Regions from separate parts of the Pseudoalteromonas sp. NZS127 genome, predicted to be linked through region 1. Evidence: predicted binding sites of a transcription regulator. Region 1 holds the regulator's gene; the other holds the start of a gene.
What was found. Region 1 encodes NrdR, which represses ribonucleotide reductase genes. Its sites were predicted from a motif close to AAACACNANATNTNGTGTTT; they were not measured.
Positions count from the first base shown of each region.

Region 2: the regulator NrdR is predicted to act here: its motif matches at 12,347-12,366, upstream of nrdA (class 1a ribonucleoside-diphosphate reductase subunit alpha).

Region 1 is NZ_JADYWN010000019.1:17,261-33,817, reverse strand. Features, by position in the region: gene I6E78_RS15050 (S9 family peptidase) at 1-2,094, opposite strand, end outside; gene I6E78_RS15045 (HIT domain-containing protein) at 2,206-2,604, shown strand; gene I6E78_RS15040 (fused DSP-PTPase phosphatase/NAD kinase-like protein) at 2,632-3,165, shown strand; gene I6E78_RS15035 (dipeptidyl-peptidase 3 family protein) at 3,307-5,001, opposite strand; gene I6E78_RS15030 (HDOD domain-containing protein) at 5,285-6,124, shown strand; gene rdgC (recombination-associated protein RdgC) at 6,202-7,113, opposite strand; gene I6E78_RS15020 (response regulator) at 7,584-7,952, shown strand; gene thrA (bifunctional aspartate kinase/homoserine dehydrogenase I) at 8,182-10,599, shown strand; gene thrB (homoserine kinase) at 10,609-11,544, shown strand; gene thrC (threonine synthase) at 11,555-12,838, shown strand; gene glyA (serine hydroxymethyltransferase) at 13,110-14,366, shown strand; gene nrdR (transcriptional regulator NrdR) at 14,471-14,920, shown strand; gene ribD (bifunctional diaminohydroxyphosphoribosylaminopyrimidine deaminase/5-amino-6-(5-phosphoribosylamino)uracil reductase RibD) at 14,923-16,071, shown strand; gene I6E78_RS14985 (riboflavin synthase) at 16,076-16,557, shown strand, end outside.
Region 2 is NZ_JADYWN010000003.1:152,903-169,459, forward strand. Features, by position in the region: gene sppA (signal peptide peptidase SppA) at 1-431, opposite strand, end outside; gene I6E78_RS04250 (oxidoreductase) at 748-2,709, shown strand; gene I6E78_RS04255 (NAD(P)H nitroreductase) at 2,929-3,477, shown strand; gene I6E78_RS04260 (hypothetical protein) at 3,847-4,224, shown strand; tRNA gene I6E78_RS04265 (tRNA-Ser) at 4,380-4,470, shown strand; gene I6E78_RS04270 (hypothetical protein) at 4,521-4,907, shown strand; gene I6E78_RS04275 (FKBP-type peptidyl-prolyl cis-trans isomerase) at 4,977-5,597, shown strand; gene I6E78_RS04280 (TonB-dependent receptor) at 5,831-8,176, opposite strand; gene yfaE (class I ribonucleotide reductase maintenance protein YfaE) at 8,474-8,743, opposite strand; gene nrdB (class Ia ribonucleoside-diphosphate reductase subunit beta) at 8,743-9,873, opposite strand; gene nrdA (class 1a ribonucleoside-diphosphate reductase subunit alpha) at 9,941-12,223, opposite strand; gene I6E78_RS04300 (HAD family hydrolase) at 12,636-13,316, opposite strand; gene ubiG (bifunctional 2-polyprenyl-6-hydroxyphenol methylase/3-demethylubiquinol 3-O-methyltransferase UbiG) at 13,316-14,026, opposite strand; gene gyrA (DNA topoisomerase (ATP-hydrolyzing) subunit A) at 14,204-16,557, shown strand, end outside.

The sequences.
Region 1 (16,557 bases):
TAATTGTTTAAATAATTTAGTGGCATGAGTAAACAACACATTGTCGTCGGCCATGCCGTGGTAAATCATTAATGGACCTTTTAAGCCGTCAATATACGGAAATACCGCACTGTTTTCATAGCCTTTAGCATTAGTGGCCGGGTGGCCTAAATAACGCTCAGTATAATGAGTGTCGTAAAGTGCCCAGTCGGTTACTGGCGCGCCAGAAACACCTGCGTTAAAGTAATCGCCAGCTTTAAACATGGTCATTAGTGCCATGTAACCGCCATAACTGTGGCCGTAAATACCAATACGTTGTGGGTCTACATAATCAAGCGTACGTAAAAATTCCACGCCTTTAATTTGATCAGCAACTTCTACTTCACCTAAATTTTTATAAATAGCATCTTCAAACTTTTTGCCACGGTTGTATGAGCCGCGGTTATCAAGTTGAAAAATCACATAGCCTTGTTGCGCCATATATTGAAAATATAGGTTTTTACTACGCCAGCTATTAGTTACTCGCTGTGCATGTGGGCCACCGTATACGTTTACAATAACAGGGTGTTTTTTAGCGTCACTTATATTGCTTGGTTTAAATAACCTATAATGCATTACTTGGCCGTCTTCGGCTTTAAGTGTGCCGTATTCAGGCGTCGCTAAATCACTTAAGTAAGGCGTAAGCGGGTGCGTGTTATCTAGCTTGTTTTCTTCAAGCCAAGTAATAAACTCGCCATTTATTTTACGCAGAGCTGCAGCGTTTGGCTGATTAACCGCCGAGCTATTATCAATAAAGGTTTTGTTGTCTTTGGCAAGTACGACGTCGTGATATTGGCCTTGCTCGGTAATGCGTTTAATATCGCCTTTTTTAAATAACGAGGCACTGTATAAGTGGCTTTCGAGTGGGGTGTCTTTTCTGCCTGAAAAGTAAACGAGGCCTTTTTTCTCATCTATGCCTTTTAAGCTATCGACCGCCCATTCGCCGTTAGTAATTTGACGTACTAATTGGCCATTGGTGCGATAAAGGTATAAATGTTTAAAACCATCACGCTCAGACGCCCACACAAAATGCTTTTTGTCTTTTAAAAACTCAAGGTCAAAGTGTAAGTTTATCCAGGTATCGCTACTTTCGGTGAGCGCTACTTTTTGGCTTTTAGTTTTGCTGTTATAAAAGCGCAGCTCTAACGTTTGCTGTGAGCGGTTTTGCCATTGATACGAGAGCGTATTACTATCTTTTAACCATTTTGCTCGGGCAAGGTAAATATCTTCATCTTTGCCTAAATCAACCCAATCCACTTGCTGATTGTTTAAGGTAACTACGCCAAGCTGTATTTTAACGTTGTTAGTGCCAGTAAATGGGTAACGTTGATTGAATAGTTTTACTTCGTCGGCGTAAATTTCGTTGCGTAGCGCTTCTTTTACTGGGCTTTCGTCAACGCGAGTAAAGGCAATTTTAGACTCGTCGTCGGCCCACCAATAGCCGGTCATACGGCTCATTTCTTCTTGTGCAACAAATTCGGCCATGCCATTTTTAATAATGCCGCCGCCATCGCTACTTAATTGTATTTCTTTACCAGAATCGAGCGCTAAAGCGTACAGGTTTTGCTCGCGAATAAAAGATACAAAATTACCTTTGGGCGAAAAGCGAGCATCGGTTTCAAATGCCTCGGTATTGGTGAGTTTTTTACTTTTATTTGCTGCTAGTTCGTAGTAATACAAATCGCCGTTAAGTGGGAACAATAACGCTTTACCATCTTTAGACCACTTATATTCAAGAATACCTTGGCCAAAAATACGCTGGCGCTCGCGGCGTGCTTTTTCTTCGTCAGAGAGGTTCTCTGGGCCCGAGAATAACTTAGCTGAATCGACCAGCATGCGGTTGGTGTTATCTTTTAAGTTATATTCCCATAAGTCGTAGCGGTTATAGTCGTCACTTTTGCCTTGTAAATAAGTAACGCGATTGCCGTCGGGCGAAAACTTTAATTGCACTGGAGATTTACCCGATAAACTCGGGTCGTCAAAAATACGCTCTAGCGAGAGTGGTTTTGCTTGTACGCTAACAGCACTTGCTAGCAGAGGGATGGCCAGTGAAAGATGTTTTATTTTTTTTAGCACAGGGTTGCCTTCGCTTTAATAAATATTGCTTAGAATGGTAAAGCCAAGCGTGTGCAACTGCAACTAAATGCTATAAAGTGGTAATTATTAAAGACAAAGTAGGACACTATGATGACCCACCCCACATTTGAACTAGCCCCAGAGCTTAAGCGCGATTGTATAGAGCTTGCCGATTGGCCGCTGTGTAAAGTATTACTATTGAACGATAGCCAGTACCCCTGGTTTATTTTGGTGCCAAAAAAAGCCGGTTTAAAAGAGATAATTGACTTAAGCGAGGATGAGCAAGTTACTTATTTGCGCGAGTCGGCAAAATTGAGTCATTTATTAATGCGGGTATTTAATCCCGATAAATTAAACGTGGCGGCGCTTGGTAATATGGTGCCGCAATTACATATTCATCATATTGCGCGTTTTACTAGCGATGCCGCTTGGCCTGCGCCAGTATGGGGTAAACACCCGGCAGTGCCATATGAAGACGAGAAAATAGCAAAAATAAAAGCCCACTTTTAATTCTAAAACCTTATAGAGAGAGCCAAGATGAGACATATTAAGTTGTTTGCCAATGCATTATTTATCACTGCGCTATTAACTACAGGCGCAGCGTTTGCAACAGAGCAGTCTATTAATATTACAGCAGTTAAAACTAGCGATGTGCGTAATTTAGTTATTCACGAAAATCAAACGTTGTCTGCGGCACAACCAACGAGCGAGCAGCTTAAACAACTCGCTAATGCTGGAGTAAAGCACGTAATTAATTTACGTGGCGAAAACGAGCAAGACTGGGATGAAGCCCAGTTGGTGGCTTCGTTAGGGATGCAGTATCACGCATTGCCAATTGCTGGCGCGCAAGATGTTAGCGTTGAAAACGCACAAAAGCTGGCTAAAATAATGGCAGAACTAAACGGCGAACCTGTGCTGTTACATTGTGCTAGTAGCAATAGAGTAGGAGCTTTAATGGCTATTTCTGCTCATGCAGAGGGGCTTGATATTGAATCGGCCCTAGCAAAGGGAAAGCATTGGGGAATGAGTAGTTTAGAGCCTGTAGTGCGCAGCGTTATTACTGCTAAGTAATTATTACTAAATAATTAGCGTTTAGCTTAAATAACGACACCGAGCACTTTTAACTCAATAAAAAAGCGTTACAGTTTTGAGCTGTAACGCTTTTTTAGTTTTTATTTACTAGGCTATTTTAGGTAGTAAATAGGCTATAAACTATTTAAGGCCCAACACTGCTTTGCCTTGTTTAAAAGTAACATCAACCGGAATATTAGCTTGGCTTAGCTTTTCTAAATCCTCTGCTAGCTCTGCTTTAATATTACCGTGCGTAGCAATAAGCTGATCTACTTTTTGATAATCGCCATCACCTTGAATGGTTAAAATTAAGCGCGATAATTTAGCCATAGCATGGCTCATTTTTTCCATATTTACACGGTATAAACCGGCTTCATTTTTAGAAAAAGCACCTTCTTGAGCAAAAAAGTTAAAGCGGATCATATTCGCTTTACCATGAGCACTAGATGCACCAAAACGTACTGAGCGGAATATACCAGCCATAAAGGTGGTGTAGTAATCCTCTAGTGTACCTTCAGTAATTTCGCCTTTTTTAAGTAGTTGCTCAATCATGTATAAACCTAAAATATCGGCTTTACCTTCCTCTAGCGCACTGGCGTGTTCTTGTAATGATTGGCGCACAGTTCCCTTACCAGTAAGGGTATTTTTAATGCCTAAGCCATGAGCTACTTCATGGAACATGGTATTAGCAAAAAATGCATCAAAGGTAATATGCTTACGTTGCTCAGGCACAATAAGTTGCTCTGCAATTGGTACTAAAATTTTGTCAAACTTAGCGCGCATAGCATTTTTAAGTTGTAAACGGCGCGTGCCTTTTTCAAGCTGTACTTGCTCGTCGTTTGGTAAGTTTATTGCAATGGTTTTACTGCCCGCATTTGAGTGCCCTGCATAGTAAACAACGTCGTAGGCATTTAGGTCGGCGTCTGATCCCGGAACTTCTTGTTTATATTTATCATCAACCGGTAAGCCTTTTTGTAGCTCAGGTAAAAAGGCAGCAAATTTAGCCAGGCGTTCGCTCCATGCTAAATCTTTAATTAATACATAAGACTCATAAGCAGCACGGTAACCAAACAATTGGTCTTCATAAGTTTCAATTGGACCAATAACCACATCTACAGGGTTATTTTTCATATCCATCCACGCAAAATCAGACGCTTGAAAGTCATCGTTTAGTAGCGCGTCTGAACGAAGGTTTAAGTAGTTAGCAAACTCTTTATCGTCTGCTAGTTTACTTGCTTCACGTAGCAAGTTAGCAGCCTCTAAAAGCTCGGTTGCGTACTCTTTAGAATATGGCACGCTGTAAAGGTTACCTTGCTCATCACGTTTAATAATAGAGTAAAGCCCATTTTTATCTGCAAGATCAGCTTTATTTAACTCTTCTTTAGTTATATCTGCAGGGTAAAACTGTGCACCAGTTGCTTTTTCTTTATAGCTTGATAAAAACACTTTATCGCCGTTTAAACGATCCCATGGACCGTAGTTTATGTCGGCAAATTTACGCACTTTGTCATCAGCTAGTTTAGCTAAAAATGACTCTTTATTTTCACCAAACGCTTGCTGCCAAAATAAATCATCCATAATTATTGAAGCATCTATAAGCTTTGCCACCATGGCTTTTTGGTTATCACTTAAATGTGATAAATCAGTTTGTAAGCTAAAGTCAGTGTAAATGTCTAAACGTTGTTTATCGGTATTTATAAGTGTTGGACCTACTGGCTTTACTTGCTCTGTTTTAACAGCCGTTTTATTACTAGAAGAAGGTGCTTGCTCTGAACAAGCACTAAGAAAAACGATGCCGGAGAGCATAATTGCTTGGCTAATTTTATTTAAATTCATTATTTTGCCTATTTAAAAGTAAGATTTATTATTTGTACGCAGTTCGCTAAGGCGCTTACTATCTTAAAAATACTGCCTTATAGTGACTGCATTAAAGCAAAACACCGTGGTAAATAGCAAGTTTTAGGCGTTAGAGGTGTAATTAATTGATGTTAAATAGTAAGTAAAAAATAAATTTATGTAATTTTGTTAGCTTTAACTATAAGTTAAGTAATACTCAAGCATATAATAACAACAATATAGGGCTTGTTTTAGCTTATAAATAACTAATCATAGGGATGTTATGTCTACTGAAAATGCATTGTTAACAATTTTGATTGATAGAATAAATAACGACACTTTGGTGCTGCCTACTTTACCTGAAGTGGCAATTAAAGTGCGCCAAGCTGCTGATAATAATGACGTGAATTTGATGCAAATGGCCGATGTGATTGCACATGATCCAGCACTAACAGCCCGGATGATTAAAGTAGCTAACAGTGCAATTATGGGGCGCTCAGTTAAGGTATCTAACTTACATCAAGCAGTTACTCGCATAGGCTTACGACAAATTAAAAATATTGCAACGGCTATGGCAATGGAGCAATTGTTTGTATCTAACAACGAGCTAATTAAAGGTTACATGGGCAAAGCGTGGCAAAAAACGTTAATAGTAGCGAGTCACTCAATTGCATTAATGGAATTTTACTTAAAGAATAATAAGCAAAACTCTTTAAATAGAGATTCGATTACCTTGGCATCATTAATTTATAATATTGGAGTATTACCCATTTTAACCGAAGCCGAACGCCATCCTGAGGTATTTGCTAATCCTAGCTTTTTAGCCCATGCAATTCAAAAGCTCAGTGGTAAAATTGGTGGCTCTATAATGAAAGCGTGGGAGTTTCCTGATGAATTTGTTGATGTGGCGCAAAACTGGGCTGATGCCAGTCATCGCCCTGAGCAGGTAAGCTATATTGATTTTATTAGGATTGGTGCAATTTTAGAGGGCACGCTACAAGTGTCAGATAAGTCGGCCGCGCTACAGGTTTATATTAACAAAGGAATTATTCCTTCTATGCAGCTTTTCACCAGCGATGAGTATCACGCTATGGTTGACGATATAAAAGAGATGTTTTGCTAATAGTAATTAAGTAGTAAGTGTAAAATAAGCACGATTAAATCGTGCTTTTTTTGGCTTAACTTAGCAAGGGTTAGCGCTTAAGCTAAGTCGTCTATATCGCCTAAGCCTTGAGTTAGCTCTTCAAGTAGCTGTTTAATTTCTTCTGAAGCTAAAATAAAGTCAGCATCGAGTTTTACTGCCATGTCTTCTTTTGGAATATCAGCATTTTCTTCTTTTAAGGTATCGCTGTAGCTTAAACGCTTAATAGAGCCGTCGTTTTGCAGCATAAACTTAACGCGTTCTTGCCAATCAAGTGCAAGCTTAGTAACACGTTTACCGGTTTCAAGATGCGATTTAACTTCGTCGCACGATAGGTCGTGGCCTTTAAGCTTAACTTGCGCGCCACTATCGTCTGCTTCTTCTAGCTCTGCATCTGAGCCAATTGCAAAGCCTTCAGGCGTGCTGAAGTTAGTTAACCAGTCGGTTAAAAATACATCTAGGTCGTAATTGGCAAATGCAGGTACTACAGGCAGTGTGCCTAATGATTTACGTAAAAGTGCGAGTAACTCTTCGGCTTTGTTAAAACTGCCGCTATTAACTACAACCCAGCCGTTTTCTTGGTCAATAAATGCAAACTGTAAGCTCGACTTTTTAAATGCTTGTGGTAGCAGTGTATGTAAAATGTTTTCTTTTAATTCGTCTTTTTCTTTCTTTTTAACTGGGCGATTTTCTTCAGCTTCAATTAAATCGACTTTTTCTGCAACTAGCTCATTTATAACCGATGCAGGTAATACTTTTTCTTCGCGCTTAGCGCAAACTAAAATACTTTTTTGTGAAAAATGCGATAAAGTTTCGCCGTGTTTCCCAAACGCTTTTGTCCAGCCAAATGTAGCCAGCTCTTGGCCCGTACATGGACGAAATAAGTCTTGCTCTAATGCTTTGTCAAAATCTTCTTGTGTATACGAAACATCTTGTTTAAAGCGATAACATATAAGGTTACTAAACCACATAGGAATACAGATCCATTTGAAAAATTTGCACAATCATAGCAATAAAATCAGTATCTCGAAATGGCTGATTTTATTGTGGCATATTTAAAAAATAGCAAGTTGTTTTAAGGAGCGCAGTCATAATTGAGTATGTGTAATCTTGCTTGCTGTCGCTGCGCACTTGTTGCGCAATAAGTTGCTACACTTTTATACAGGCCGTTTAAAACTAAGCGCATATGTATTTAGCGTTTAGCTTTTTGCATTACACTATAGTTTAATGGTGGGTTTGATAATGCGCAGGCTAGGCCAAATATAAATCACTCTTAGTTGAATAAATTTCAATTTTGAAAAATTAACACGCCCTAGTGTATTTTACATTAATTCAGTTATAGTGAAGCTCGATATTTTTGAAGTTTTTCGGCTTTAAGTTTGGCTGAACGAGAGGTTGTTTTTATGCTGGCTTTAATACATCGCCTTAGTAACTGGTTTTCATGATGAACTTTTCTATTTTAGTTTGTGACGATTCAGCAGTAGCCCGCAAACAAGTGATACGTTGCTTAAATGACTGTATAACCGCCGATATACGCCAAGCGATAAATGGAGTAGATGCGTTAGCGTTATTGAAAGAACAACATTTTGATTTAGTTTGCCTCGATTTAACTATGCCGATACTCGATGGTGTGCAGGTGTTGGAGCATATTAAAGCAGAAAAAATGGAGTGTTTTGTATTAGTCATTTCGGCAGATATTCAACAGCAAATGCAGCAGCGCGTAGCACAATTAGGTGTTATAGGGTTTATCGAAAAGCCAGTTGGCAAAATAATACTTAATAATATTTTGCATAAATTTGGCATTTACTAGAAGTTAAGATGAAAAAAAAGACTGTTTTATCTTCTTAATGAGGGTTGACAGTATAGCCTGTGTTAAGGCAGTCTTAAGCTATGAAAACATTTAGTCTTGCAGCGACCATTATTATTACAACCATCATCCTAACTGGATAGTGGCATAGGTCGGTGCAACAAATTTAAAGGCCTGTGTTCACTTAGAACCCAGGCCTTTTTTCGTTTTATGGAATGAGGAAACATAAAAAATGCGCGTTTTAAAATTTGGCGGATCATCGCTTGCCGACTTTGCTTGCTTAGAGATGGTTGCCGTGCTTGCAAAAGCACAATTAAAAGATGAAATGTTATTAGTGCTTTCAGCCCCCGGTGGCATGACAGATTCATTAGTTGCATTAGCCTCAGCGGCTGAGCAGGGTGAAGACTTTAGTCACTTGTGGCAAGCACTGGTAAATCGATGTGACGAGTTAAAAAAAGCAGTAGAGCAAGGCTATGGTGAAATTGAAAACTGGCCAAATTTTACCGAGCTTAAAAATAAACTTGATGGTGTATCACTTATTAAATGCTGCCCTGAGCAAGTACGTGCTTTTATTATTAGCTTTGGTGAGCGCGTTAGTGTGTCGTTAATGCAATGCTTACTCGGTGATTTAAACGCGCAGTACCTTGAAGCGACCAATTGCATAGTATCAACCGGTGGTTACATAGATGCAGAGGCAGACTTAGTTGCCAGTAAAGTGCGCTTTCAAGCCGTATTAAAAGAACAACCAGCAACTATTTATATTATGCCCGGTTTTACTGCCAGTAATGAGCAAGGCGAACTAGCCACTTTGGGCCGAAATGGCTCAGATTATTCTGCGGCAATTGCGGCAGCTTGTTTAGAAGCCGATGTTTGCCAAATTTGGACTGATGTAGATGGTGTTTACAGTGCTGATCCGCGTTATATAAAAACCGCCACTAAAGTTGATTTTTTATCTTATAAAGAAGCGATGGAGCTTTCTTACTTTGGTGCAAAAGTATTACACCCTAAAACAATTTTACCCTGCGCTAAAGCGGGTGTACCGTGCGAAATTAAAAACACGCGTAACCCCAATGCACAAGGCTCACTTATTAGTAACGAGAGCGTTTCATCTGAGCCAGTAAAAGCACTATCAAGTTTACAAGATTTAGCAATGCTTACCGTGTCGGGCCCGGGCATGAAAGGTAAAGTAGGGATGGCATCTAAAGTATTTAATGCCCTTGCCCTTGATAATGTGTCGATTGTTTTAATTACCCAGTCATCGTGTGAGTTCAGTATTAGTTTTTGTGTTCATGAGGTCGATTTAGCGCTGGCACTTGAAGCGCTGCAAACCGCATTTAAATTAGAGTCTCAAGCAGGTTTAATTGAACCAATACAAGTAAAGCGTAACTTAGCTATTGTTACTTTGGTGGGCGATAATATGCGTGCGCACAAAGGTTTAGCGGCTAAGTTTTTTGCATCACTTGCTCAAGCACAAGTAAATATTGTAGCTATAGCCCAAGACTCTACCGAAAGTTCTATTTCGGCCGTGATCGATGGTGAACGTTGTAATGGCGCTGTAAAGGTTTGTCATGAGAATTTCTTTACCCATATTCCATCAATTGACGTGTTTTTATTAGGGTGTGGTTTAGTAGGTCAAGAGCTTATTGAGCAATTAGAGCGTCAACAAGCTTGGCTTGAAAAACGCAATATTAAACTTAAGCTTTATGGGGTTGCCAACTCTCGCCAGCTACACTTAGACAGTGAAGGTATTGCCTTTGATGACTGGCAGCAAAAGCTTGGCGCATCAGAGCAAGCTTTTGATTTAAAACTAGTTGAACAATTTGTACAGCAAAATCATTTAATAAACCCAGTATTAGTTGATTGTACTTCGTCAGATGCGTTATCGGCGCAATACGTAGACTTTTTAAATGCCGGTTTCCATGTCGTAGCTGCAAATAAAAAGGCCAATACAAGCTCGTATGCTTACTATCAAGACTTAATTGCAGCAACGCAAAAAAATGGCCGTAAGTTTTTATACGAAACCAATGTAGGAGCCGGTTTACCGGTACTTGATAACTTAAAATCGTTATTTGGTGCAGGAGACGAGTTACTAGAATTTAGTGGTATTTTATCAGGCTCGCTATCGTACATGTTTGGTGCGCTGCAAGATGGCTTGTCACTGTCTGAGGCAACAATTAAAGCTAAAGAAAGTGGCTTTACTGAACCTGATCCGCGTGATGACTTATCGGGGACAGACGTAGCACGAAAACTATTAATTATTGCCCGCGAATCTGGGATGCCACTAGAGCTAAGCGACATTGAAGTGGAGTCGGTATTACCGCACGGTTTTGCACAAGGCGATGATGTAAATACGTTTATGGAAAAGCTCCCTAGCCTAAACGCAGGTTTTAACGACCGAATAGCAAGTGCTGCCGCAGAGGGTAAAGTACTGCGTTACGTAGGCACAATTAAGCAAGGTCACTGTAAGGTAGGTATAGAAGCCGTTGATGCAAAGCATGCACTTTACGATATTCGTGATGGCGAAAACGCATTAGCAATTTTAAGTCAGTATTATCAGCCACGCCCATTTGTTATACGAGGCTATGGCGCAGGCTCGGCAGTAACAGCCGCTGGTGTATTTGCTGATATTTTAAAAACGTTATCGCGCTAGGAGCAAACAATGATTGAAGTATATGCTCCCGCATCTATTGGTAATTTTGCCGTTGGTTTTGACGCATTAGGCGCAGCTCTTGCACCTATTGACGGCAGTTTATTAGGCGATGTAGCCGTTGTTAGTGCCGCATCGAGCGATGAGTTTATTTGCTCTGGCGAATACGCGCATAAGCTACCAAGTGATGCCAGTGAAAACTTAGCGTATCAATGTTTAGTGCATTTTAGAGCGCATGTAGCGCCTAATATGCCAAGTGTAAAGTTGGAGCTGAAAAAGAACTTGCCCATAGGTTCAGGGCTAGGATCAAGTGCGTGTTCGGTGGTTGCAACCTTTGCTGCCCTTGATAAATTTGCCGGTACCAAGCTTAGCCAAGTTGAACTTATTGAATTAATGGCCGACTTTGAAGCAGTTGTTAGTGGTGGTCGTCATTACGATAACATCACGCCATGTTATTTAGGTGGCCTGCAGCTAACTGGCGATTTAATTCCTAATAAATCAATTGCTTTACCAGTTGATGAAAACTGGTATTACGTTGCTGCGTTTCCTGGTTTTTCACTTAATACAGCAAAAGCACGCTCAGTTTTACCAAAAGAATTGAGCATGCACGCAGGTGTAGAATTTGCGCAGCGTTTATCTGCCTTTAGTAGTTTATTGTTAATGCATCGCTTTGATGATGCATTAAGTATTATGCAAGACCATATAGCCGAGCCATACCGTGCGCCACTTATAACAGGTTTTAGTGAAGCAAAAGCGAGTTTGCCAGCGCTAGGCGCCGAAATTGTTAGTATTTCTGGTGCAGGGCCAACATTATTTACTGTGTGTAAAACATTAAAAGCTGCACAGCAGTGCGCGCAGTGGCTTGAAAGTAACTACATAAACGAGCAAGGTTTTTGCCATATTTGTAAATTAGATAACGACGGCACACGTCAATTAACAGTTTTATAGGATAGTAGTTATGCAATTACATAATTTAAAAGATAGTTCGCAACAAGTGTCGTTTGTTGAGGCAGTAAAAACGGGTTTAGGGCGTAATCAAGGGGTATTTTTTCCCGAGTCGTTAACACCACTAACGGATGTTGATGCACTACTTGATATGGATTTTGTAACCCGTAGTAGTAAAATACTCTCGCATTTAATTGGCGATGAATTACCAGCAGATACCGTTGCACATATGGTTAAAAATGCATTTAACTTTCCGGTTAAGCTGGTGGAAGTGGCAGAGAACACTTATTGCTTAGAATTGTTTCATGGGCCTACCTTAGCGTTTAAAGATTTTGGTGCGCGCTTTATGGCAGAGTGTTTAGCGCAGTTTAATCAAGGCGATAAAGTGACTATTTTAACTGCAACGTCGGGCGATACTGGCGCGGCGGTTGCACATGCGTTTTATAATAAGCCTAATATCGACGTGGTAATTTTATACCCTAAAGGCAAAATTTCACTGGCGCAGCAAAAGCTTTTTACTACATTGGGTGGCAACATTCATTGTTATGCGGTTGAAGGCAGCTTTGATGATTGCCAAGAGTTAGTTAAAAATGCCTTTTTAGATGAAGAAGTTAAATCTACACTGGGGCTTAACTCTGCTAACTCTATTAATATTAGTCGCTTAGTGGCACAAGTTTGTTATTACTTTGAGGCAATTGCACAATTACCAAAAGCAAAACGGGCTACTGCGCATATTTCGGTTCCAAGTGGTAACTTTGGTAATGTGTGCGCGGCAATGATAGGTGCTGTTATTGGTTTGCCTGTTGGCAAACTTAGTGCAACTACTAATCAAAACGATACAGTACCGCGCTTTATGCTGGATAAAAACTGGACGCCAAACGCGACACTTGAATCACTTTCAAATGCAATGGATGTAAGCAAGCCAAATAACTGGCCACGAGTGCAATCTATGCTCGACAACAATTGGTTTAGCTACGATAATTTTTATTCAACTAGCGTAAACGAGCAAGATACGCAAACAGTGATGAAAAATATTCAACAAACAGGTTATGTTGCTGAGCCGCATACCGCTATTGCATACCAAGGACTTGTTGAAAATCGCGCTCCTGGCGCTGCCGGAATCTTTTTAGCAACGGCTCATCCAGCTAAATTTAAAGACAGTGTTGAAGGTATTTTAAACATTGAACTAGCTATGCCAAAGCCACTTGCAGATGCATTAGCCAAGCCATGTTTAGCTAATGATATAAATGCTGATTATGATGCCTTACGTACTGAAATACTTAAAAAATTAAGTTGAAAGTAAGATCTAATTAAAGCGGCCTTGGTCGCTTTTTTTATAGGTATATTTTAGTGTGGGTGTTAATACTTTCATTAGCTATGCAAATATAGTAATTAATATATATTTTAATTTTTTATGTAATGATTAAAAAATATCATCTTAAAAAGCCTGTGAAATAAATTCAATCCCTGTTTAAATATCCTCAACTTAAGAGCGTAGGCAAATAGTCGTTTTAAGCGTACAATAAAGCCTCTAAAAAATACCATACACCTTGCCCCAGGAGACCCCAATGTTAGAACGTAGCATGAATATTTCAGATTTTGACCCAGAGTTATTTGACGCAATTGCAAAAGAAACTGCGCGCCAAGAAGATCACATTGAATTAATCGCTTCTGAAAACTACTGTAGCCCACGCGTACTAGAAGCACAGGGTTCACAGTTAACTAATAAATACGCAGAAGGTTATCCGGGCAAACGTTACTATGGCGGTTGTGAGCATGTAGACGTTGTTGAGCAATTAGCGATTGACCGTGCTAACGAACTATTTGGTTCTGACTATGCAAACGTACAACCACATGCTGGTTCGCAAGCAAATGCGGCTGTTTTTTTAGCTTTGTTAAACGCCGGTGACACTGTACTTGGTATGAGCTTAGCTCATGGCGGCCATTTAACGCATGGTTCACACGTAAACTTTTCAGGTAAGCTTTATAATGCAATTCAGTATGGCCTAGATGAAACTACAGGCGAAATTGATTACGCACAGGTTGAAGCGCTAGCACTTGAGCACAAACCAAAAATGATTATTGGTGGCTTCTCAGCATACTCAGGTATTGTTGATTGGGCTAAATTACGTGAAATTGCTGATAAAATTGGCGCTTACTTTTTTGTAGATATGGCGCACGTTGCTGGTTTAATTGCGGCGGGTATTTACCCAAGCCCAGTTCCTCACGCACATGTTGTTACTACAACTACACATAAAACCTTAGCAGGCCCTCGTGGTGGTTTAATTATTTCGGCATGTGGCGACGAAGCTATTTACAAAAAGCTTAACAGTGCTGTTTTCCCTGGTGGCCAAGGCGGTCCTTTATGTCATGTTATTGCTGCTAAAGCTGTGGCATTTAAAGAAGCCCTACAACCAGAATTTAAAGTATATCAAACACAAGTTGTTAAAAATGCACAAGCTATGGTTGCTGTTATGCAGGAACGTGGCTACAAAATTGTATCTGACAAAACTGAAAACCACTTATTCTTACTTGATTTAATCAATAAAGATATTACCGGTAAAGATGCTGATGCTGCTTTGGGTAACGCTCATATTACAGTTAACAAAAACTCAGTGCCTAACGATCCACGTTCACCGTTTGTAACATCTGGCCTACGTATTGGTTCACCTGCAATCACTCGTCGTGGTTTTAAAGAAGCAGAATCTAAAGAGCTTGCTGGCTGGATCTGTGACGTACTAGATAACATCAATGATGAATCAGTACAGGCGCAAGTAAGAGAAAAAGTAAAAGCAATTTGTGCAAAACTACCTGTTTACGCTTAATAAAAGTAAAACAGTAATTTAGATCACAATCGCTTAGTTTTTTGCTAAGATAAAGGCCGCTTTAAAGCGGCCTTTTTTGTTTTTTAAAACGGAAGTACCTAGCTATGCATTGCCCATTTTGTACCGCAAAAGATACCAAAGTTATTGACTCTCGCCTGGTTGGCGGTGGTCACCAAGTGCGTCGTCGTCGTGAATGCAATGACTGCCATGAGCGTTTTACTACGTTTGAGGGCGCAGAACTGGTTATGCCACGGGTAATAAAACAAGATGGCAGCCGCGAACCCTTTAACGAAGATAAATTGTTAAATGGTTTAAACCGCGCACTGGAAAAACGCCCCGTAAGTACCGAACAAGTAGAAGAAGTAGTTAATATAATAAAGTCGCAATTACGCGCAACCGGTGAGCGAGAGGTTTCGAGCCATTTAGTGGGAGAGTGCATTATGGAAGCGCTTAAAAAGCTCGATAAAGTAGCTTATGTGCGCTTTGCCTCGGTGTATCGCTCGTTTGAAGATATTCGCGAATTTGGCGAAGAAATTGCCCGTTTAGGGGAGTAAGTATGCAAAGCGACTGTGTTTTTAACCAAGATGACGAAATGTATATGGCACGTGCTATAGAACTGGCTAAAAAAGGCCGGTTTACTACCACGCCTAATCCAAACGTAGGTTGTGTATTAGTTAAAAACAATGAAATAGTAGGCGAGGGATTTCATCAGCTTGCCGGACAAGGGCATGCAGAAGTAAATGCACTTGCTATGGCTGGCAGTAAAGCAAAAGGCGCAACTGCTTATGTTACGCTTGAGCCATGTAGCCATTATGGTCGTACACCACCGTGCGCAGAAGGTTTAAAAGCCGCCGGTGTAGTAAAAGTAATTGCCGCCATGGTCGATAGTAATCCACAAGTGGCTGGTAAGGGGCTGAAAATACTTAGCGACGCTGGTATTGAGGTTGCGTATGGGTTACTTGAAGCACAGGCTAGGGCGCTTAATTTAGGCTTTTTTAAACGCATGGAGCATGGCCTGCCCTATGTAACGTGTAAAATGGCCGCCAGTATTGATGGTAAAACGGCGCTTAATAATGGCCAAAGTAAGTGGATAACAGGCGCAGCAGCACGCCAAGACGTACAGTTATATCGTGCACAAAGTTGCGCTATTTTAACCGGTGCCGACACAGTATTAGTAGATGACGCTAAATTAAATGTGCGTAAAAATGAATTACCGCAGGCATTACCTACACAGTTACCGCTTCGCCAACCTGTGCGTGTTATTATTGACTCGCAAAATCGTTTAACCCCAAATCTTGCTTTATTTGCTATTGAAAGTGAAATAATAATTTTTACTACCAAGGTTGATAAATCGCAACATTGGCCGCATTTTGTAAAGCATATAGTAGTAACTGCTAGTAATTCAAAAGTTGATTTAACCGCGGTTTTAAAAAAGCTCGCAAAGCTGCAATTTAATACTGTGTGGCTAGAGGCTGGAGCAACCCTTGCGGGTAAAATGGTTGAACTGGATTTAATAGATGAATTTATTTTTTATCTAGCGCCTAAATTAATTGGGTGTGATGGCAAGAGTTTAGTTAATTTTCCTGAGTTGATCAGTATGCAAAATACGATTAATTTAACTTTTAATGAGTGTACGCGTATAGGTGATGATTTACGTATTAGCGCAGTAAAAAGCTCATTAAAACCACTTGATACAAAAGAGTAATGCTATGTTTACTGGGATAATAGAAGCCACAGGCAAAATTGCTTTATTACAAAAAAAACAAGGCGATTTAGCTATTCGTGTACAAAGCCCTGACCTTGATATGAGTGATGTTAAGTTAGGAGATAGTATTGCCACTAATGGTGTGTGTTTAACTGTTGTTGATAAACATGCCGATGGTTTTAGTGCCGACTTATCGAATGAAACGATAGATTTAACTGGTTTTGCTCATTACACATTAGGGCAAACAGTTAATCTTGAAAAAGCCATGCAACCGGTTTCGCGTTTAGGTGGGCATTTAGTGTCTGGCCATGTTGATGGCATTGCTACAATTACCGCCATTACGCCAAATGCACGTGCTACAGAATATTGGCTAACCACAGATGAAAACCTAATGAAATACATACCGTATAAAGGTTCTGTATGTATTGATGGTATTAGCCTAACAGTGAACGCAGTAGAAGGTAATAAATTTAAATTAACGATTGT
Region 2 (16,557 bases), on a different contig from region 1:
TAACCAGAGGCAATAACTTTTTTACCCGTTTGTTTAAATGCTTCAAGTGCCTTGGTAATTTGCTTTAATTTATTTAAATGCGCTTTTGGCATTTCTTGTAAATCTAACAGTATTACGCTGATACGGTCATCTTTTGCGGCTTCGTTAATAACCTCAACTATGTCATCAAGTAAAATTTCACCCGGTGATTCAGCGTTTGAAGTAGCATCACTAATTGCCGCTTCAATAGGATCTATGTAGGTTTTTTCTTCAACAATAGGGCCGTTTAGATTTAGTCTAAGTACTGAGCCATTTTCTACAACTATTTTATCGCCGTCACTTGAAAGAGACACAATAAAAACAATAACCAGTAATAAAAATAAAATGTTTAGTATTAAACGACGAGAAAAATTTATCCCAGTCCAAATACCTTTAAATACTTTTGCAATCAAAATAGATCCTTAATTTGGTACAACTAATACATTACAAGCATCTTAGCTCAGAATATAAATAAATTTAACTGCTAAATCGTAACGAAGTATTTATAAAGCTAATTATGCCACTGTTGCTATTCACATTTTTATCAAAATAAACTTCAATTTCGTTTTTTGGAATTTAAAAAGTAGGCTTGCAATAGCCGAAAAGTGGGTATTGTTAGCCTAATGTGTAACAGTTTATTAAAATACTAAGTTCAGATATTGCTTATTGGTCGGTATTAAAGCAGAATTGATCAATGCACACAGGTTAGACCAGTTAATGGGGCACAGGATGTTAGAACAACAATTACAATTAAAACACACACAATTACGTAACCGCTTAGTAATGGGCTCAATGCACACCGGCCTTGAAGAAGGTTGGCACAACCGCAAACGCCTACGTGCCTTTTACGAAGCACGTGCTAAAGGTGGTACTGCCATGTTAATTACCGGGGGCTATAGCCCAAATTTACGCGGTAAATTAACGCCTATTTCGTCATCCTTTAATAGTTATTACGATGTTTTTAAACATCGTGCTTACACCAACGCAGTACATAAACATGGTGGCAAAATATGTTTGCAACTACTTCACGCCGGGCGTTATGCGTATCACCCTTTTAATCAAGCTCCGAGCGCAATTAAAGCACCTATTAGTCCTTATAAGCCAAAGGCAATGTCGTTAAGCTCAATTAAAAAAACCATTAAAGACTTTGCACATTCAGCCTACATGGCTGAAAAAGCAGGTTACGATGGCGTTGAAGTAATGGGCTCTGAAGGGTATTTAATTAACGAGTTTATGGCGCCGTATACTAATAAACGAGACGATGAGTTTGGTGGCAGTTTAGAAAATAGAATGCGTTTAGCCGTTGAAATAGTTAAAGCGGTTAGGGCTAAGGTATCGGAGCAGTTTTTAATTATTTTTAGGCTGTCGGTTATGGATTTAATTCCTAATGGCTCGACCCCTGACGAAGTAACTATTCAAGCGCTTGAACTTGAAAAAGCGGGTGTTGATATTTTTAATACTGGAATAGGGTGGCACGAAGCGCGCATTCCTACAATTGCTAGTATGGTTCCGCCAGGGGCGTTTAAAGAAGCGTCAAAACGCTTAAAAGATGTCATTAAAGTACCCGTTATAGCGGTAAACCGTATTAACACCCCAGAAATAGCTAACGAAATACTAAACGCAGGTGATGCCGACTTAATTTCGATGGCGCGGCCATTACTGGCTGATGCGGAGTTTTTTAATAAATATAATAATCAGTTATCAAAGCATATTAATATTTGTATAGGGTGTAACCAAGGATGTTTGGATCACGTATTTAAAGGCAAACGTGCGACTTGTTTAGTTAACCCACAAGCTGCTTTTGAACTTGACTACCCACTAGAAAAAACCACTAAAGCTAAAAAGGTATTAGTAGTTGGTGCAGGGCCTGCGGGTTTATCATCAAGTTGTTATTTGGCAGAAAAAGGCCATACGGTAACGCTGATTGATCAAAAAATGCAAATGGGTGGCCAATTCAATTTAGCCATGCAAATACCTGGAAAAGAAGACTTTAATCATACCTTAGCGTATTACACTAATGAGCTTGAGCGTTTAAACGTAACGGTTGAGTTAGGTAAAGCATACAACGACAGCATGCTTGCACACTATGATGACATTGTATTTGCCACAGGGGTAAGGCCGCGTGAGGCAAGTATTGAATGCAGTGATGGTAAACGCGTATTTGCCTACGATGAAGTTATTCGTGGTGAAGTAGAGTTAGGTAAATCAATTGCTATATTAGGCGCCGGTGGAATCGGGTTTGATATGGTGGCTTTTTTAAGCGAGCAAAAGTCGCAAAGTATTAGTGACTTTAAAAGCCAGTGGGGTATTGAGTGCGAAGCTAAACCCCATAAAGATGATCGCCAACTGTATATGTTAAAGCGCAGTGCAGGGCGCTTTGGTAGTGATTTGGGTAAAACAACAGGCTGGATACATCGCCAAGTAGCTAAACAACATAGCGTTAAACAAATTGCTGATTGTCAGTACCATAGTTTTGATAAAAATGGTTTAACCGTTACGGTTGCAGGAGATAAGCAAGTATTAGCTGTAGATACTGTGATTGCCTGTATTGGTCAGGTTTCTAATAATGAAGTATTGGCAAATCAAAGCGACAACGCCAAAGTGCATGTTATTGGGGGGGCTAAGCTTGCCACCGCAATTGATGCCAAACGTGCTATTTATGAAGCGCTGCAAATTGCCAGAGAGATATAACACCCCAGCTTAACCAATAGGTTAGTCTGCTTGTTATAACCAATTAGCTACTGCATACTATACCCCGCTATTAAGGCGGGGTATAAGTTTATCCCGCCTGTAAATATACAGCTTAGGCTGTTTATCTATTATTCTTGCTAAAGTGAGCACTGATATTACAGCGCTTTATTTTTCTATGTTAAATCAATGCTATGCTAGCTTTTATTTTGAGAGATGGTTATGAACGCGATTGAATTATTATTGACCCGTCAATCTGACGCCAAATTAACAGAGCCAGGCCCTAATGAAGAGCAACTCGCAGTGATCCAGCAAGCTGCGCTGCGTGTTCCCGATCATGGTTGTATTGCACCTTGGCAATTTATTGTTGTAGAGGGTGATGCGCGCCATAAATTAGGCGACATTTTTCAGCAAAGTGCAATTGCAGAGCAACAAGCCGAAAAAATGATTGAGCGCACAAAAGAGCACCCGTTGCGCGCGCCTATGATTATTATTGCTATAGCAAAGTATCAAGAACACCCAAAAGTCCCTCGAATTGAGCAAATACAAAGCGCAGGGTGTAGCGTGTTTGCTATGCAACAAGCGGCTTTTGCTCAAGGGCTTAGTGGTATTTGGCGAACTGGTTTTTTTGCGCAAAGCCCTGCAGTTAAACAGGCATTAAAATTAAATGAGCAAGACGAAATAGTAGGCTATTTGTATTTAGGCACACCTGCTGTTGAGTGTAAAAAGTCGCCTCGTCATAAAACTGCTGATTTTTTCAGCTACTTATAAAATAAGATGAACTTTTTGCCCTACTTATACTCATACACCATTAACGCTTGTATGTTAAAGTAGATGTGTAAGAAACTGAACTCTTGATAATAAATTTATCTCAAGCAGCTATTTTCAGCGTTAACTGCGTTGAATTTACTTGTAATAGGCCACTGAAAATCTCTGGCTAGAGAAAATACGTTTAAATATCATTATTATTAAAGTTGTTAGTAAATATCTTAACCAGAGTTCATGTTAAGTAGTTTAGCTGTGAGAAGTGCTAGGATGCGTAATCTATAAAACTCCTTCTGCAGTTTGTTTTTTAATCGATTGTTTTTTGATAAAGTATGGAAAGTCTTAATAAAAACAAAGATAAAGAAGACGAAATTAATGGGAAATTTATTTTTACGTGAAAAAGAAAGTTGGCTAGCCTGGTCTTTTTGGGGCGCCATAGGCGCTTTAATAACCCTTTATGTTGCAATTAGTACCAGTAAAGCACATTTTATTGTTGCCTCATCAATGGCTGTATTAGTTGTTTTAACCTGGTGGATGCAACAATCTAAACGCTATGACTTTGGTCGTGCATTTAAAATATGTTGTTATGTGTTATTACTAACCGTATTGCCTGCATTTGTGGTTGTAGTAGTGCCTAATGATGATTTAAATCGATTTGATTTAATATTTCAAAGTGTAACATTTTTAACTTTAAGTTTATTTGTGTGTTTGCTTTGTTCTTGGATTGCACGCAGGCCAAAGCAATATTACTAAAATAAACACCTTTGTTAAATTTAGCAGTCGCTAAATTAATAACCCTTGGTATTTTAATAGATTGCTTTAATTTTAAGCATAAAATTATTTTTAACGATTTTATGCTTTATAAGCCTTTACAAACTTGGCATTTCCCCCTATCATTCGCGCCGTGCGGAGAGATGGCAGAGTGGTCGAATGCACCGGTCTTGAAAACCGGCATGGGTTTATAGCCCATCTAGGGTTCAAATCCCTATCTCTCCACCATTATTTAAAAAAACCGCCTTATTGGCGGTTTTTTGCTTTGTGGAACTTGTATGTCAAAAACAACTAACCTTTCAACCTCACAGCAATTAGTTAAACACGTTTTATTATGGATTGTGTTTGCTTATTTATATCAAAGTGCAATAAGTTTATTAGTCAAAATGGCACTTGATGCGCAACCAAATAACCCTGTTATTACCGCCTTTGTTTATGCCCTCGGTTTTAATATTTTAGTGGCTCATTTAATTACTAAATACGATAAATTTTGGCCGGTTATTGGCTCAGTATTTATAGGTTTAGTTGGGCTTGTGGTAATTCCGTTTTTATTATTTGGCGCCAGTGGATTACTCACTTTAGCGCTGCTTGCTGGAATTTTATGCAGTTTACCAGTGAGTACCTATATTGTTGGCCTAATTAAAGTAAAACACAGTAAAAACTAGCCCCAAAGCGGGTTTATTTTGTGATAGCATAGTCGCGTCTTTTAACTAACAAAACGTGAAAAACACATTATGTCAGATAATTTTACTACAGATGCTGAAAAAGCAAGTTACGGTATTGGCTTACAAATGGGTGAGCAACTTAAGTCTAATCCTTTTGAAGGCTTAAACCTAAATTCAGTGTTTGAAGGCATGAAAGATGCGTACGCAGGTAGCGCTTTTCAAGTTGAGATCCCTGAGATCCAAGCTGCTTTTGAAAAAATCAATGAAGAAATTCAAGCTCGTCGTGAGCAAGAATCACAAGTACTTGCTGCTGAAGGCATTGCATTTCTAGAAGAAAATGCAAAACGTCCTGAAATCACAGTAACTGAGTCAGGTCTTCAATACGAAGTAATTACTACAGGTGAAGGCGATAAGCCAACAGCTGAGTCTACTGTACGTGTTGATTACCACGGTACATTAATTAACGGTACTGTTTTTGATAGCTCATACGAGCGCGGTCAACCTGCTGAATTCCCAGTAGGTGGCGTGATCAAAGGCTGGACTGAAGCATTACAAATGATGCCAGCGGGTACTAAATGGCGTCTTTACGTTCCTCATGACCTTGCTTATGGTGAACGTGGTGCCGGTGCTGCAATCGCACCTTACTCAACACTAGTATTTGATGTTGAGCTACACGAAATTATTGCTTAAGTTTTCTTAAACAATAAATAAAAAACCGCATTCATTAAATTGAATGCGGTTTTTTTGTGTCTAGCGGTATATTTAACTTTTTATCTGCTTATTTACACTCATTTTTCTTTTTGTGAAAAGTATTTAAAGTGAAATATGTATAAAGAAGATGTAAAAAACTGCACTTTAGCAAGCAATAAGCCCCAGCATAGCAAGGGGGCTTATTAATGATTAGCGGTAGTTAAAGTATATTGTTAAAAGTAGCCGCGAATACCAAAGCGCAAGTTTCTACCTGGTAATGGGGCGGTGTCTTTAATAAATGAGCTATGTACTAAGCCAAGCTCATCAGTAATATTATCAACGTTGATATACAGTTGTGTATCAAGGTTGCCTAAATCTAGCTGATAGTTAGCTTGTGCATCAAATAAAGTATAACCATCGGTTTTAGTCTCATAGGCGGTAATATCGCTTTGTGAAAAATAATGGGTACCGGTTAATGCGAATTGCCAATTACCTAAGGTGTATTGCAACTCAGAGCCTAATTTATTAGCAGGGATACGAGGTAAGTTTTCATCGTCTTGCTTTAGTTTTGCTCGCGTAGAGTCACCAAATACTTTAACCAAGGTGCTTGCGTTAACTTTATAATGCGCATCAAACTCTAAGCCATACAGCTCGGCGTCTTTACTGGTAAACTGATACACCGCCACACCATGGTCGTGGCCGTTATCAGCCGCTTCTAAACCATGTTCTTCATCAAATACTAAGCCAGTATTTTCTTGAAAGTAAAAGTTTTTAATATCATTATAAAAAAAGTTTACAGAGTAACCAAAGTCACCGCTAAAGCGTCTAAAACCTAAATCAATATTGGTTGAGGTTTCTTGTTTGATATTCTCGGGTTCAAAATGCGCTTCACCGTCTTCAATATGATAGCCTAGGCCAAGCTCATAGGTACCAGTTGCAATGTGTAAGCCATTAGATAATAGCTCTGCAGAGAGCGGGGCACGTTCTGAATGTGAAAGGCTCATTGCTATACTGTATCCAGGGGTATATTGCCAAATGGCACCCATAGAAGCGCTTAGGTTAGTAAAGCTTTTAGTGTAGTCAAGTACTTCAGCATTGCTTGTTTGCGTGTCATCATGGCTATGCTGTTGCGCTGCTATTTGGCTTTTTATTTTATAGTCTTCAACTCGCGCACCTAACTCAACAGTTACATCACCAAACTCACGTTCTTCTAATAAATATAAAGCATTAGTGGTGGTTATACTGGCTGGCGTAAATGCTTCTTCGCCGTTGGCATCATAGTCTGAGTCGCTGTAATGGTAGCCAATCATGCCATGCCAATTGGCAAACTTATGCTCTATGTTTAAGCGTGCTTCAGTGGTTTTGTTTTTAAATGTAGTGCCTATTTCACCATTTTCAATTTCACTATGTAAGTAATCTGTATAGCCTAAACGCAAGTTAATGGTTTCAATCCAATTATTATGCAGCGCATAGCTTAATAGGCCTTGCCAGCGATCTTGCTCTAAATGTGCGTAAACGGGGATTTCTTCATCTTCATCGGCAACCGGCTCTTCGTCGTGTGCATGAGAATGTTCGTCACCTGGAATGCCATAATCCGTTTTTATTTTACCGTAAGAAAACCCAACCGTTAAATGCTCACCTACGTAGCTAGTACCAAAGTTAACGGTTTCACTGTCGATAAAGGTGTTTTCTACAGAATCTTTACTCTCAACATCACCATCTTCGTGAAGCTGGTTAAATCGTGGTGTTTGATAGTCATCGCCGCTGCGTTTAGTGCCATCAAAATGAAAGTTAAAATTGTTATAACCCGTCTCTAACTTTGCAGCGTAGGTATTCGCGTTGGATACCGAATCGTGACTGTATTCTACCGCACCGGTTAGTTTATCTATGTTATTAGTAGGAATGCGGTTATCAACTACGTTTACCACACCACCAATAGCACCTGAGCCATACAGTAGAGTACTTGGACCACGTAGTACTTCTATTTGTTCAGCAGCTAAGCTGTCGCTAGAAGTAGCATGATCAGGACCAATGCGCGATGCATCACTGCTGTCTAAGCCATTTTGCATAATTTTAACACGAGGGCCATCTAAACCACGAATAATTGGGCTTGATGAAACAGGGCCAAAATAACTCGCGTTAACGCCCGGTAAGCCTTTTAGGGTTTCGCCAAGCGTTGGTTTTGACTTGTTTCTTAGCTCATCACCCGACAGTACATTCACCGGAGAAATCATTTCTAAGCTACTTTTGTGCAAGGCTGATGCAAACACAACTACGGTTTCAATAGAGGTTGGCTTTAAAGCAATTGCAATATTGTTTGATGACTCGGTTACCGTAATGCGTGAATCGCTATAGTTATCTTTGCTAATATGCAGCTGGCCGCTCGCATCAATATCAATGGTAAACTCGCCAAGCTTGTTAGTTTTAACGCTTTGAGATTTACCGTGTACATGAATAGTAGCGTTTTCAATAGGTTGATTTTTTTCATCTATTACTTTGCCATTAACAGTGGCAGCAAGTGCAGAGTGAGAGCATAAAACAGAAAAAATTGCAGAGGAAATTAATGTTAGCTTAGTCATGAGTCTTTAAGTTCGTGGTTGTTATGTTGTGATATAATATAACACTACAAAAGCGACGGTTCAATGATGTTATAGTATAACCTTGCTGGTTTTAGAAATTAATTGGTGATTTTATTTTTAAGATGTTGATTATTAAGTGTTTATAAAAAGTAATTAATTTAGTTTATGGGTATGCTTTTTAAAAAGGGCTAATAAGTACTTTTAAACTAAGTGGTTTAAAAGTACTTGAAATTGATTAGAAGGTGAGTTTTAGACTGTTTGGTTTAAATGAAGTTGAAGTTGAAGTTGAAGTTGAAGTTAAAGTTTAATATGTATGTCGCCATTAGGTTTACAGCAACACAACAGTATTTCACCATCGCGTACAAACGCTAGAGGCTCTTCGTTATAATCAACTTTACCCGACACTAAAGTTGCTCTACAAGCGCCGCAATAACCTTCTCGGCATTGAAAAGCTGCGTCTATTTTCATGGATTCTAAGCAATGTAAAATTGAAGGGCAGCCAGCACTAAACTCTAAGCACTGGCTGGTTTCTGCAAGCGTAATGCTTGCAGTAGGTCGATCAGTCATTATAAATCAAAGTCACCAAATTCAGAGGCATCAACTTGTGAGTCTATTTGACCAACAAGGTAGGAGCTAATTTCAGCTTCTTGTGGTGCTACTTGCACGTTATCAGACACCAACCAAGAGTTTATCCATGGGATAGGGTTACTGTTGTTTTTAAACTGTGCAGGAAAACCTATGGCTGTCATTCGAGCATTGGTAATGTATTCAACGTACTGACATAAAATGTGTTTATTTAAGCCAATCATTGAGCCATCTTTGAATAAGTACTCGGCCCATTCTTTTTCTTGCTCTGCAGCATCAACAAACATTTTAATTGCTTCGTCGCGGCACTGCGCAGCAACAATCGCCATTTCTGGATCGTCTTTACCGTCTTGCATAATATTTAAAATATGCTGAGTGCCAGATAAATGTAGTGCTTCGTCGCGGGCAATAAGCTTGATTATTTTAGCGTTACCTTCCATCAATTCACGCTCAGCAAACGCAAACGAACATGCAAAGCTGACATAAAAGCGAATCGCTTCTAAAATATTTACCGACATCATTGCCAGGTAAAGTTTCTTTTTCAGCTCAAATAAATTAACAACAACAGATTTACCGTTAATCTCGTGTTTGCCTTCACCGTATAAATTGTAAAGCGACACTGAGTTAATTAAATCATCGTAGTATTTTGTTACCGCATCGGCACGTTCGCTAATTTTATCATTGCTAACTATGTCATCAAAAATAAGTTCAGGTGCTTGGGTAACATTACGAATAATATGCGTGTACGAGCGGCTGTGAATCGTTTCACTAAACGCCCACGTTTCTATCCATGTTTCTAACTCTGGTAGCGATACAATAGGCAGTAGGGCCACGTTTGGTGAACGCCCTTGTACGCTATCAAGCAATGTTTGATATTTTAAGTTACTTAAAAATATATGCTTTTCATGATCAGGTAATGCTTGAAAGTCTAAGCGGTCTTTGCTTACGTCTACTTCTTCTGGGCGCCAAAAAAACGAAAGCTGCTTTTCAATTAGTTTTTCAAAAATAGGGTATTTTTGTTGATCATAACGAGATACGTTAACGGTTTGGCCAAAAAACATTGGCTCTTCCATTTGGTTATTATGTTTACGACTAAAGGTAGTATAAGACATGTTTATCACTCAAAAAACTATCAGAATAAAGCGGGCTTAGTGCCCGCTTAAAATAAAAACTCAAAAATTAAATTTTACATGCGCCGCCTGCGCAATCATCATCTTCAAGATCCGGTGTATCTTCTTGTGCATCAGATGCACCATCGCGGGTATTGTGATAGTACAAGGTTTTAACACCCAGTTTGTAGGCGCTAAGCAAATCTTTTAATAAGACTTTCATCGGTACACGACCGCCTTCAAACTTACCAGGATCATAATTTGTATTGGCCGAAATAGACTGGTCAATAAATTTTTGCATTATACCCACAAGTTGTAAGTAACCATCGTTTGAAGGAATATCCCACAGTAACTCGTAGTTATCTTTTAAACGTTCATATTCAGGTACAACTTGCTTTAAAATACCGTCTTTACTCGCTTTAACGCTAATATGTCCACGTGGTGGCTCAATACCGTTTGTTGCGTTAGAAATTTGCGACGATGTTTCTGATGGCATTAGCGCACTTACCGTTGAGTTACGCATACCGTGCTCTTTAATGCTGGCACGTAATGCATCCCAATCAAGGTGCAGTGGCTCATCACAAATTTTGTCAAGATCTCGCTTGTACGTATCTGTTGGCATTATACCTTGAGAGTAGGTTGTTTCGTTAAACTTAGGACATGCACCACGTTCTTTAGCAAGCTCGTTTGATGCTTTCATTAAGTAGTATTGAATTGCTTCAAATGTTTTGTGCGTAAGTGCATTTGCGCTGCCATCTGAATAACGCTTACCGTTTTTAGCTAGGTAGTATGCGTAGTTAATTACGCCTATTCCTAGAGTACGACGACCCATAGTGGCATTTTTTGCAGCCGGTACAGGGTAGTCTTGAAAATCAAGTAAGTTATCTAAAGCGCGTACAGCAAGCTCAGCTAATTCTTCAAGTTCATCTAGTGACTCAATAGCCCCTAAGTTAAACGCAGAAAGTGTACATAGCGCAATTTCGCCTTCTTCGTCGTTTACGTTATCCAACGGCTTAGTTGGTAATGCAATTTCTAAACATAAATTAGATTGACGAATAGGTGCCACTTTAGCAATGAACGGGCTGTGCGTATTACAGTGGTCAACGTTTTGTAAGTAAATACGACCGGTACTTGCACGCTCTTGAGCAAACATTGAGAACAGTTCAATGGCTTTAATGCGTTTTTTACGAATTGATTCGTCTTGTTCGTATTTTACGTAAAGCGCGTCAAACTCGTCTTGGTCTTCAAAAAATGCATCGTAAAGGCCTGGCACATCAGAGGGGCTAAACAAGGTAATGTAGTCGTCTTTAATTAAACGCGAGTACATTAGTTTATTAAACTGCACACCGTAATCTAAATGACGCACGCGGTTGTCATCAACCCCGCGGTTATTTTTAAGCACTAACAGGTTTTCTACTTCTAAATGCCAAAGCGGGTAGAACAAGGTTGCTGCGCCGCCACGTACACCACCTTGCGAACAGCTTTTAACCGCTGTTTGAAAGTGCTTATAAAAGGGAATACAACCCGTATGATACGCTTCGCCATTGCGAATATGGCTGCCCAGTGCACGAATACGACCTGCGTTAATACCAATGCCGGCACGTTGCGATACGTATTTAACAATTGCAGACGAGGTAGCGTTAATAGAATCAAGGCTGTCGCCACATTCAATTAATACACACGAGCTAAACTGGCGTGTTGGGGTACGCACACCTGCCATAATTGGCGTAGGTAATGAAATTTTAAACAATGAAATCGCATCGTAAAAACGTTTTATATACGCAATACGTGTGTCGCGAGGATAGTCAGCAAATAAGCTAGCAGCGACTAAAATATATAAAAACTGTGCGCTTTCATAAATCTCACCGGTTACACGGTTTTGAACTAAGTATTTACCTTCAAGCTGTTTAACCGCAGCATAACTAAAGTTAAGGTCGCGGCTGTGATCTAGGTATTCGTCTAATTCGTCAAGCTCTTGCTCTGTATAATCTACCAGTAAATGAGCGTCGTAGCGTTTGTCGCCAACCATTTTTGTTACATGATCAAATAAACGTGGTGGCTCAAATTGGCCATACGCTTTTTTACGTAAATGGAATACAGCTAAACGTGCAGACAAATACTGATAATCAGGAGATTCTTTTGAAATCTGATCGGCTGCAGCTTTAATGATGGTTTCGTGAATATCTTTAGTACGAATACCGTCGTAAAATTGAATGTGTGATTTTAATTCAACTTGCGAAACCGAAACGTTATTTAACCCTTCGGCGGCCCATTCAATAACGCGATGGATCTTGTCAAGATCAAGTGGCTCTTTACGGCCGTCACGTTTGCTTACAGATAACTGTTGGTTCATAGTTTTGCCTGTATTCCTTGGAAATTAAGTATTTTGACCAATGATTAATACTCCAAAATAACAGAGTATCTATTCATTTATTATTGTTTACACCAATTCAGGCGATTTTATTGAATAACATTTAGCCACAATATCTGGTGTTGTTCAAATTAGAGATCACAAGATAGTGTGGTCCGCGTTGTTTTGCAAGGGACAGAATTGCCCCTAATTGTGGATAACGTCGGGATAACACATTTGTGTTAGTAAGCATTAACCTTCGAACATTCGGTTAAGTTGAAATTTACAAAAATCAACTAAGGATCTACTAAATTTACGCTTTTTAAAAATATATTTTGACTGCTTTTTTTATCAGCAGGCTTTGTGTGAAAACTAACACAATCACAATATATAGTGTTTAATAATTAACATAGCACTATATATGGTTAAAACCTTCAATAGGGCTTTGCCAATTAAAATCGGCCTGCCAGCTCAAAACTTCGGTTAAGTTAGGCACGTAACCCCAAAGAGCAGTTGCGGTGTGCATACCCGCCGCTTTACCTGCTTGAATGTCACGCAAAGCATCGCCAATGTACAAGCAGCGATTTGGCGCAACGTCCATTAGCTTGGCACAATGCAGTAAAGGTAAAGGCGAAGGTTTAGCTTCAGCTAAAGTATCGCCACTAATAACCACACAGGCATTTTTTAAAGCAGGGATCGCGGCCACTAAAGGATCGGTTAAAAATCCGGGTTTGTTAGTCATGATCCCCCATTTGATGTTTTTTCGCTCCAGTTCGATAAGTAGTGGCTCAATACCAGCAAAGCACGTGGTGTGTTTGGCTATGTTAGCCGCGTAAGCGTCAATTAATTGCTTAACGAGTTGTGCTTGTGGTTGCTCAACCCATTTATCTTTAAAGCCGACTGCTAACAAGGCTGCTGCGCCATTAGATGCAGCAGCGCGATATATCTCACGACTTACTGTATCTAATTGCTGTGAACGCAGCACGGTATTTAAAGCTGCACCTAAGTCATCAGCGGTATCGAGTAAAGTGCCATCTAAGTCAAATAAAAAAGCATCGTACTCTATAGTAGGTGACGTTGATTGAGAGCTGGCCATTACGCTAACTTCTCAAAATGCAGAATATAATTTACGCTTACGTCGGTATTAAGCGAGTACTGCTTAGATAATGGATTATAAGATAACCCAGCACTGGCGCGCACTTTTAAACCCGCTTGTTCAGCCCAGGCAATTAACTGTGCTGGTTTAATAAACTTTTTGTGATCGTGAGTACCTTCAGGCACCATTTTTAATAGCTTTTCTGCACCAATAATGGCGTACAAATAGGCTTTAGGAGTTTTATTAAGTGTTGAAAAAAACACATCAGCACCGGGTTTTGCAAGCTCTGCAACAGCATGAATAATAGAAGCCGGATCGGGTACATGCTCCAGCATTTCCATACAGGTTACTACATCAAAGCGAGCAGGGTGCTCGGATGCGTATTGCTCAGCAGGTACTTTAATATACTCTACATGTACGCCTGTCTCTAGGCTGTGTAATTTAGCAACAGTTAAAGGCTCTTGCCCCATATCTATGCCGGTTACCTTTGCCCCCATGCGCGCCATGCTTTGGCTTAAAATACCGCCGCCACAACCTACGTCTAGTGTTTCTTTGTCAAATAAACCGCCAGTTTTATTGGCTATAAAGTCTAAACGTAAGGGGTTTATTTCGTGAAGCGGTTTAAATTCCCCGTCTAAATCCCACCACCGCTCTGCGATGGCCTCAAATTTTGCAATTTCTGCGTGATCTACATTTTGATGTTCGGTCATAAAATACTTCCTCGTCAATCTGGGGGCATTATATAGGGCTAAATTGGTAAATCGCAAAGTTTTGCGCCTGTAAATCTAAATAAATTGTGGTAGCATGTTTCTTTAGCAATAATAACAAATTCTCTTGATACCTAATAGTGGGTGTTTAAGAGCTGATACTGAAGGAATGTGATATCAATGACTGATCTCGCCCATGGCATTCTGCCAGTCAATATTGAAGACGAGTTAAAAAACTCCTACTTAGATTACGCAATGAGCGTAATTGTAGGACGTGCATTACCAGACGTGCGTGATGGCTTAAAACCTGTTCACCGCCGCGTTTTGTTTGCAATGAACGAGCTTAGTAATGATTGGAACAAGCCTTACAAAAAATCGGCACGTGTTGTCGGTGACGTAATCGGTAAATACCACCCACACGGCGATAGTGCTGTTTACGACACTATAGTACGTATGGCACAGCCATTCTCACTGCGTTATATGCTAGTAGATGGTCAAGGTAACTTCGGTTCGGTTGATGGTGATTCAGCAGCGGCAATGCGTTATACAGAAGTACGTATGGCAAAAATGTCGCATGAATTATTAGCCGATCTTGAAAAAGAAACGGTTGATTTCGTTCCTAACTACGACGGCACTGAGCAAATCCCTGACGTTTTACCGACCAGAGTTCCTAACTTATTAGTAAACGGTTCATCGGGTATTGCGGTAGGTATGGCAACAAACATTCCACCTCATAACTTAACTGAAGTGGTAAATGGCTGTTTAGCACTCATTCAAAACCCTGAATTATCTATTTTAGAGTTAATGGATTATATCCCGGGCCCAGATTTTCCAACTGCTGCAATTATCAACGGTAAAAAAGGCATAGAGCAAGCCTATTTAACTGGCCGTGGTAAAGTGTACATGCGTGCCCGCGCTGAAATAGAAGTAGATGAAAAAACGCATCGTGAAACTATCATTGTTCACGAAATACCTTATCAAGTTAACAAAGCGCGCCTAATTGAAAAAATTGCCGAGCTGGTTAAAGATAAAAAAATTGAAGGTATTAGTGCGCTGCGTGATGAATCAGATAAAGACGGTATGCGTATCGTTATTGAGATTAAACGTGGTGACGTAGGCGAAGTTATTTTAAATAACTTATATGCGCAAACGCAGTTACAAACTGTGTTTGGTATGAATATGGTTGCGTTAATTAACAACCAGCCTAAGTGCTTTAATTTAAAAGAAATGCTTGAAGAGTTTATTATTCACCGCCGTGAAGTAGTAACTCGTCGTACTGTTTTTGATTTACGCAAAGCGCGTGACCGTGCACATATGCTAGAAGGCTTAGCAATTGCACTTGCAAACATTGACCCAATTATTGAGCTTATTCGTAATTCACCAACACCTGCTGAAGCAAAAGTTGCTTTAACAGCGCGCTCGTGGGAATTAGGTAACGTAAAAGCCATGCTTGATAAAGCAGGCGAAGACAACGTTGCACGCCCAGATTGGTTGGCTGCTGAGTTAGGTATTCGCGATGGTCAATACTTTATTTCTGAGCAACAAGCCCAAGCAATCCTAGATTTACGCTTACATAAGCTAACGGGTTTAGAACACGAAAAGATTCTAACTGAATACCAATCGTTATTAGATTTAATTGCTGAGCTATTATATATTTTGGCAACACCAGAGCGTTTAATGGAAGTTATTCGCGATGAGTTAGTTGAAATTAAAGCGCAATATGGTGATGAGCGTCGTACTGAAATTAACGCCGCAGCACACGATATTAGCCTTGAAGATTTAATTACCGAAGAAAACGTAGTAGTAACGCTTTCTCACGAAGGTTATGTTAAGTATCAGGCTCTGTCTGATTACGAAGCACAGCGTCGTGGTGGTAAGGGTAAATCGGCAACTAAGATGAAAGATGAAGATTTCATTGAACGTTTATTAGTTGCTAATACGCACGATACTATATTGTGTTTCTCAACGGCTGGTCGTTTATATTGGCTTAAAGTGTATCAGTTACCACTTGCAAGTCGTGCAGCGCGCGGCAAACCAATTGTTAACTTATTACCACTTGAGGCAGATGAGCGTATTACCGCTATATTGCCAGTACGCGAGTACGCAGAAGATAAATACATCTTTATGGCAACCGCATTTGGTACAGTGAAGAAAACACCACTAACGGCATACAGTCGTCAACGTGCAAGCGGTATTATTGCGGTTAACCTAAATGAAGGCGATAGCCTAATTGGTGTTGATGTTACCGATGGCAGCAACGAAATTATGTTGTTTACCGATGCAGGTAAAGTAGTACGCTTTAAAGAAGCTGAAGAAACAACGGTTGTTGATGAAAACGGTAATCCAGTATTAGATGAAGAAGGTAATCCTGATATTCGCTTCAAAGGTGTTCGTCCTATGGGCCGTACAGCTACAGGTGTTCGTGGTATTAAAATGCCTGAAGGACAACGCGTAGTATCGTTAATTGTGCCTAAAACAGATGGTGCTATTTTAACCGTGACTGAAAACGGCTACGGTAAACGTACTTTACTTGA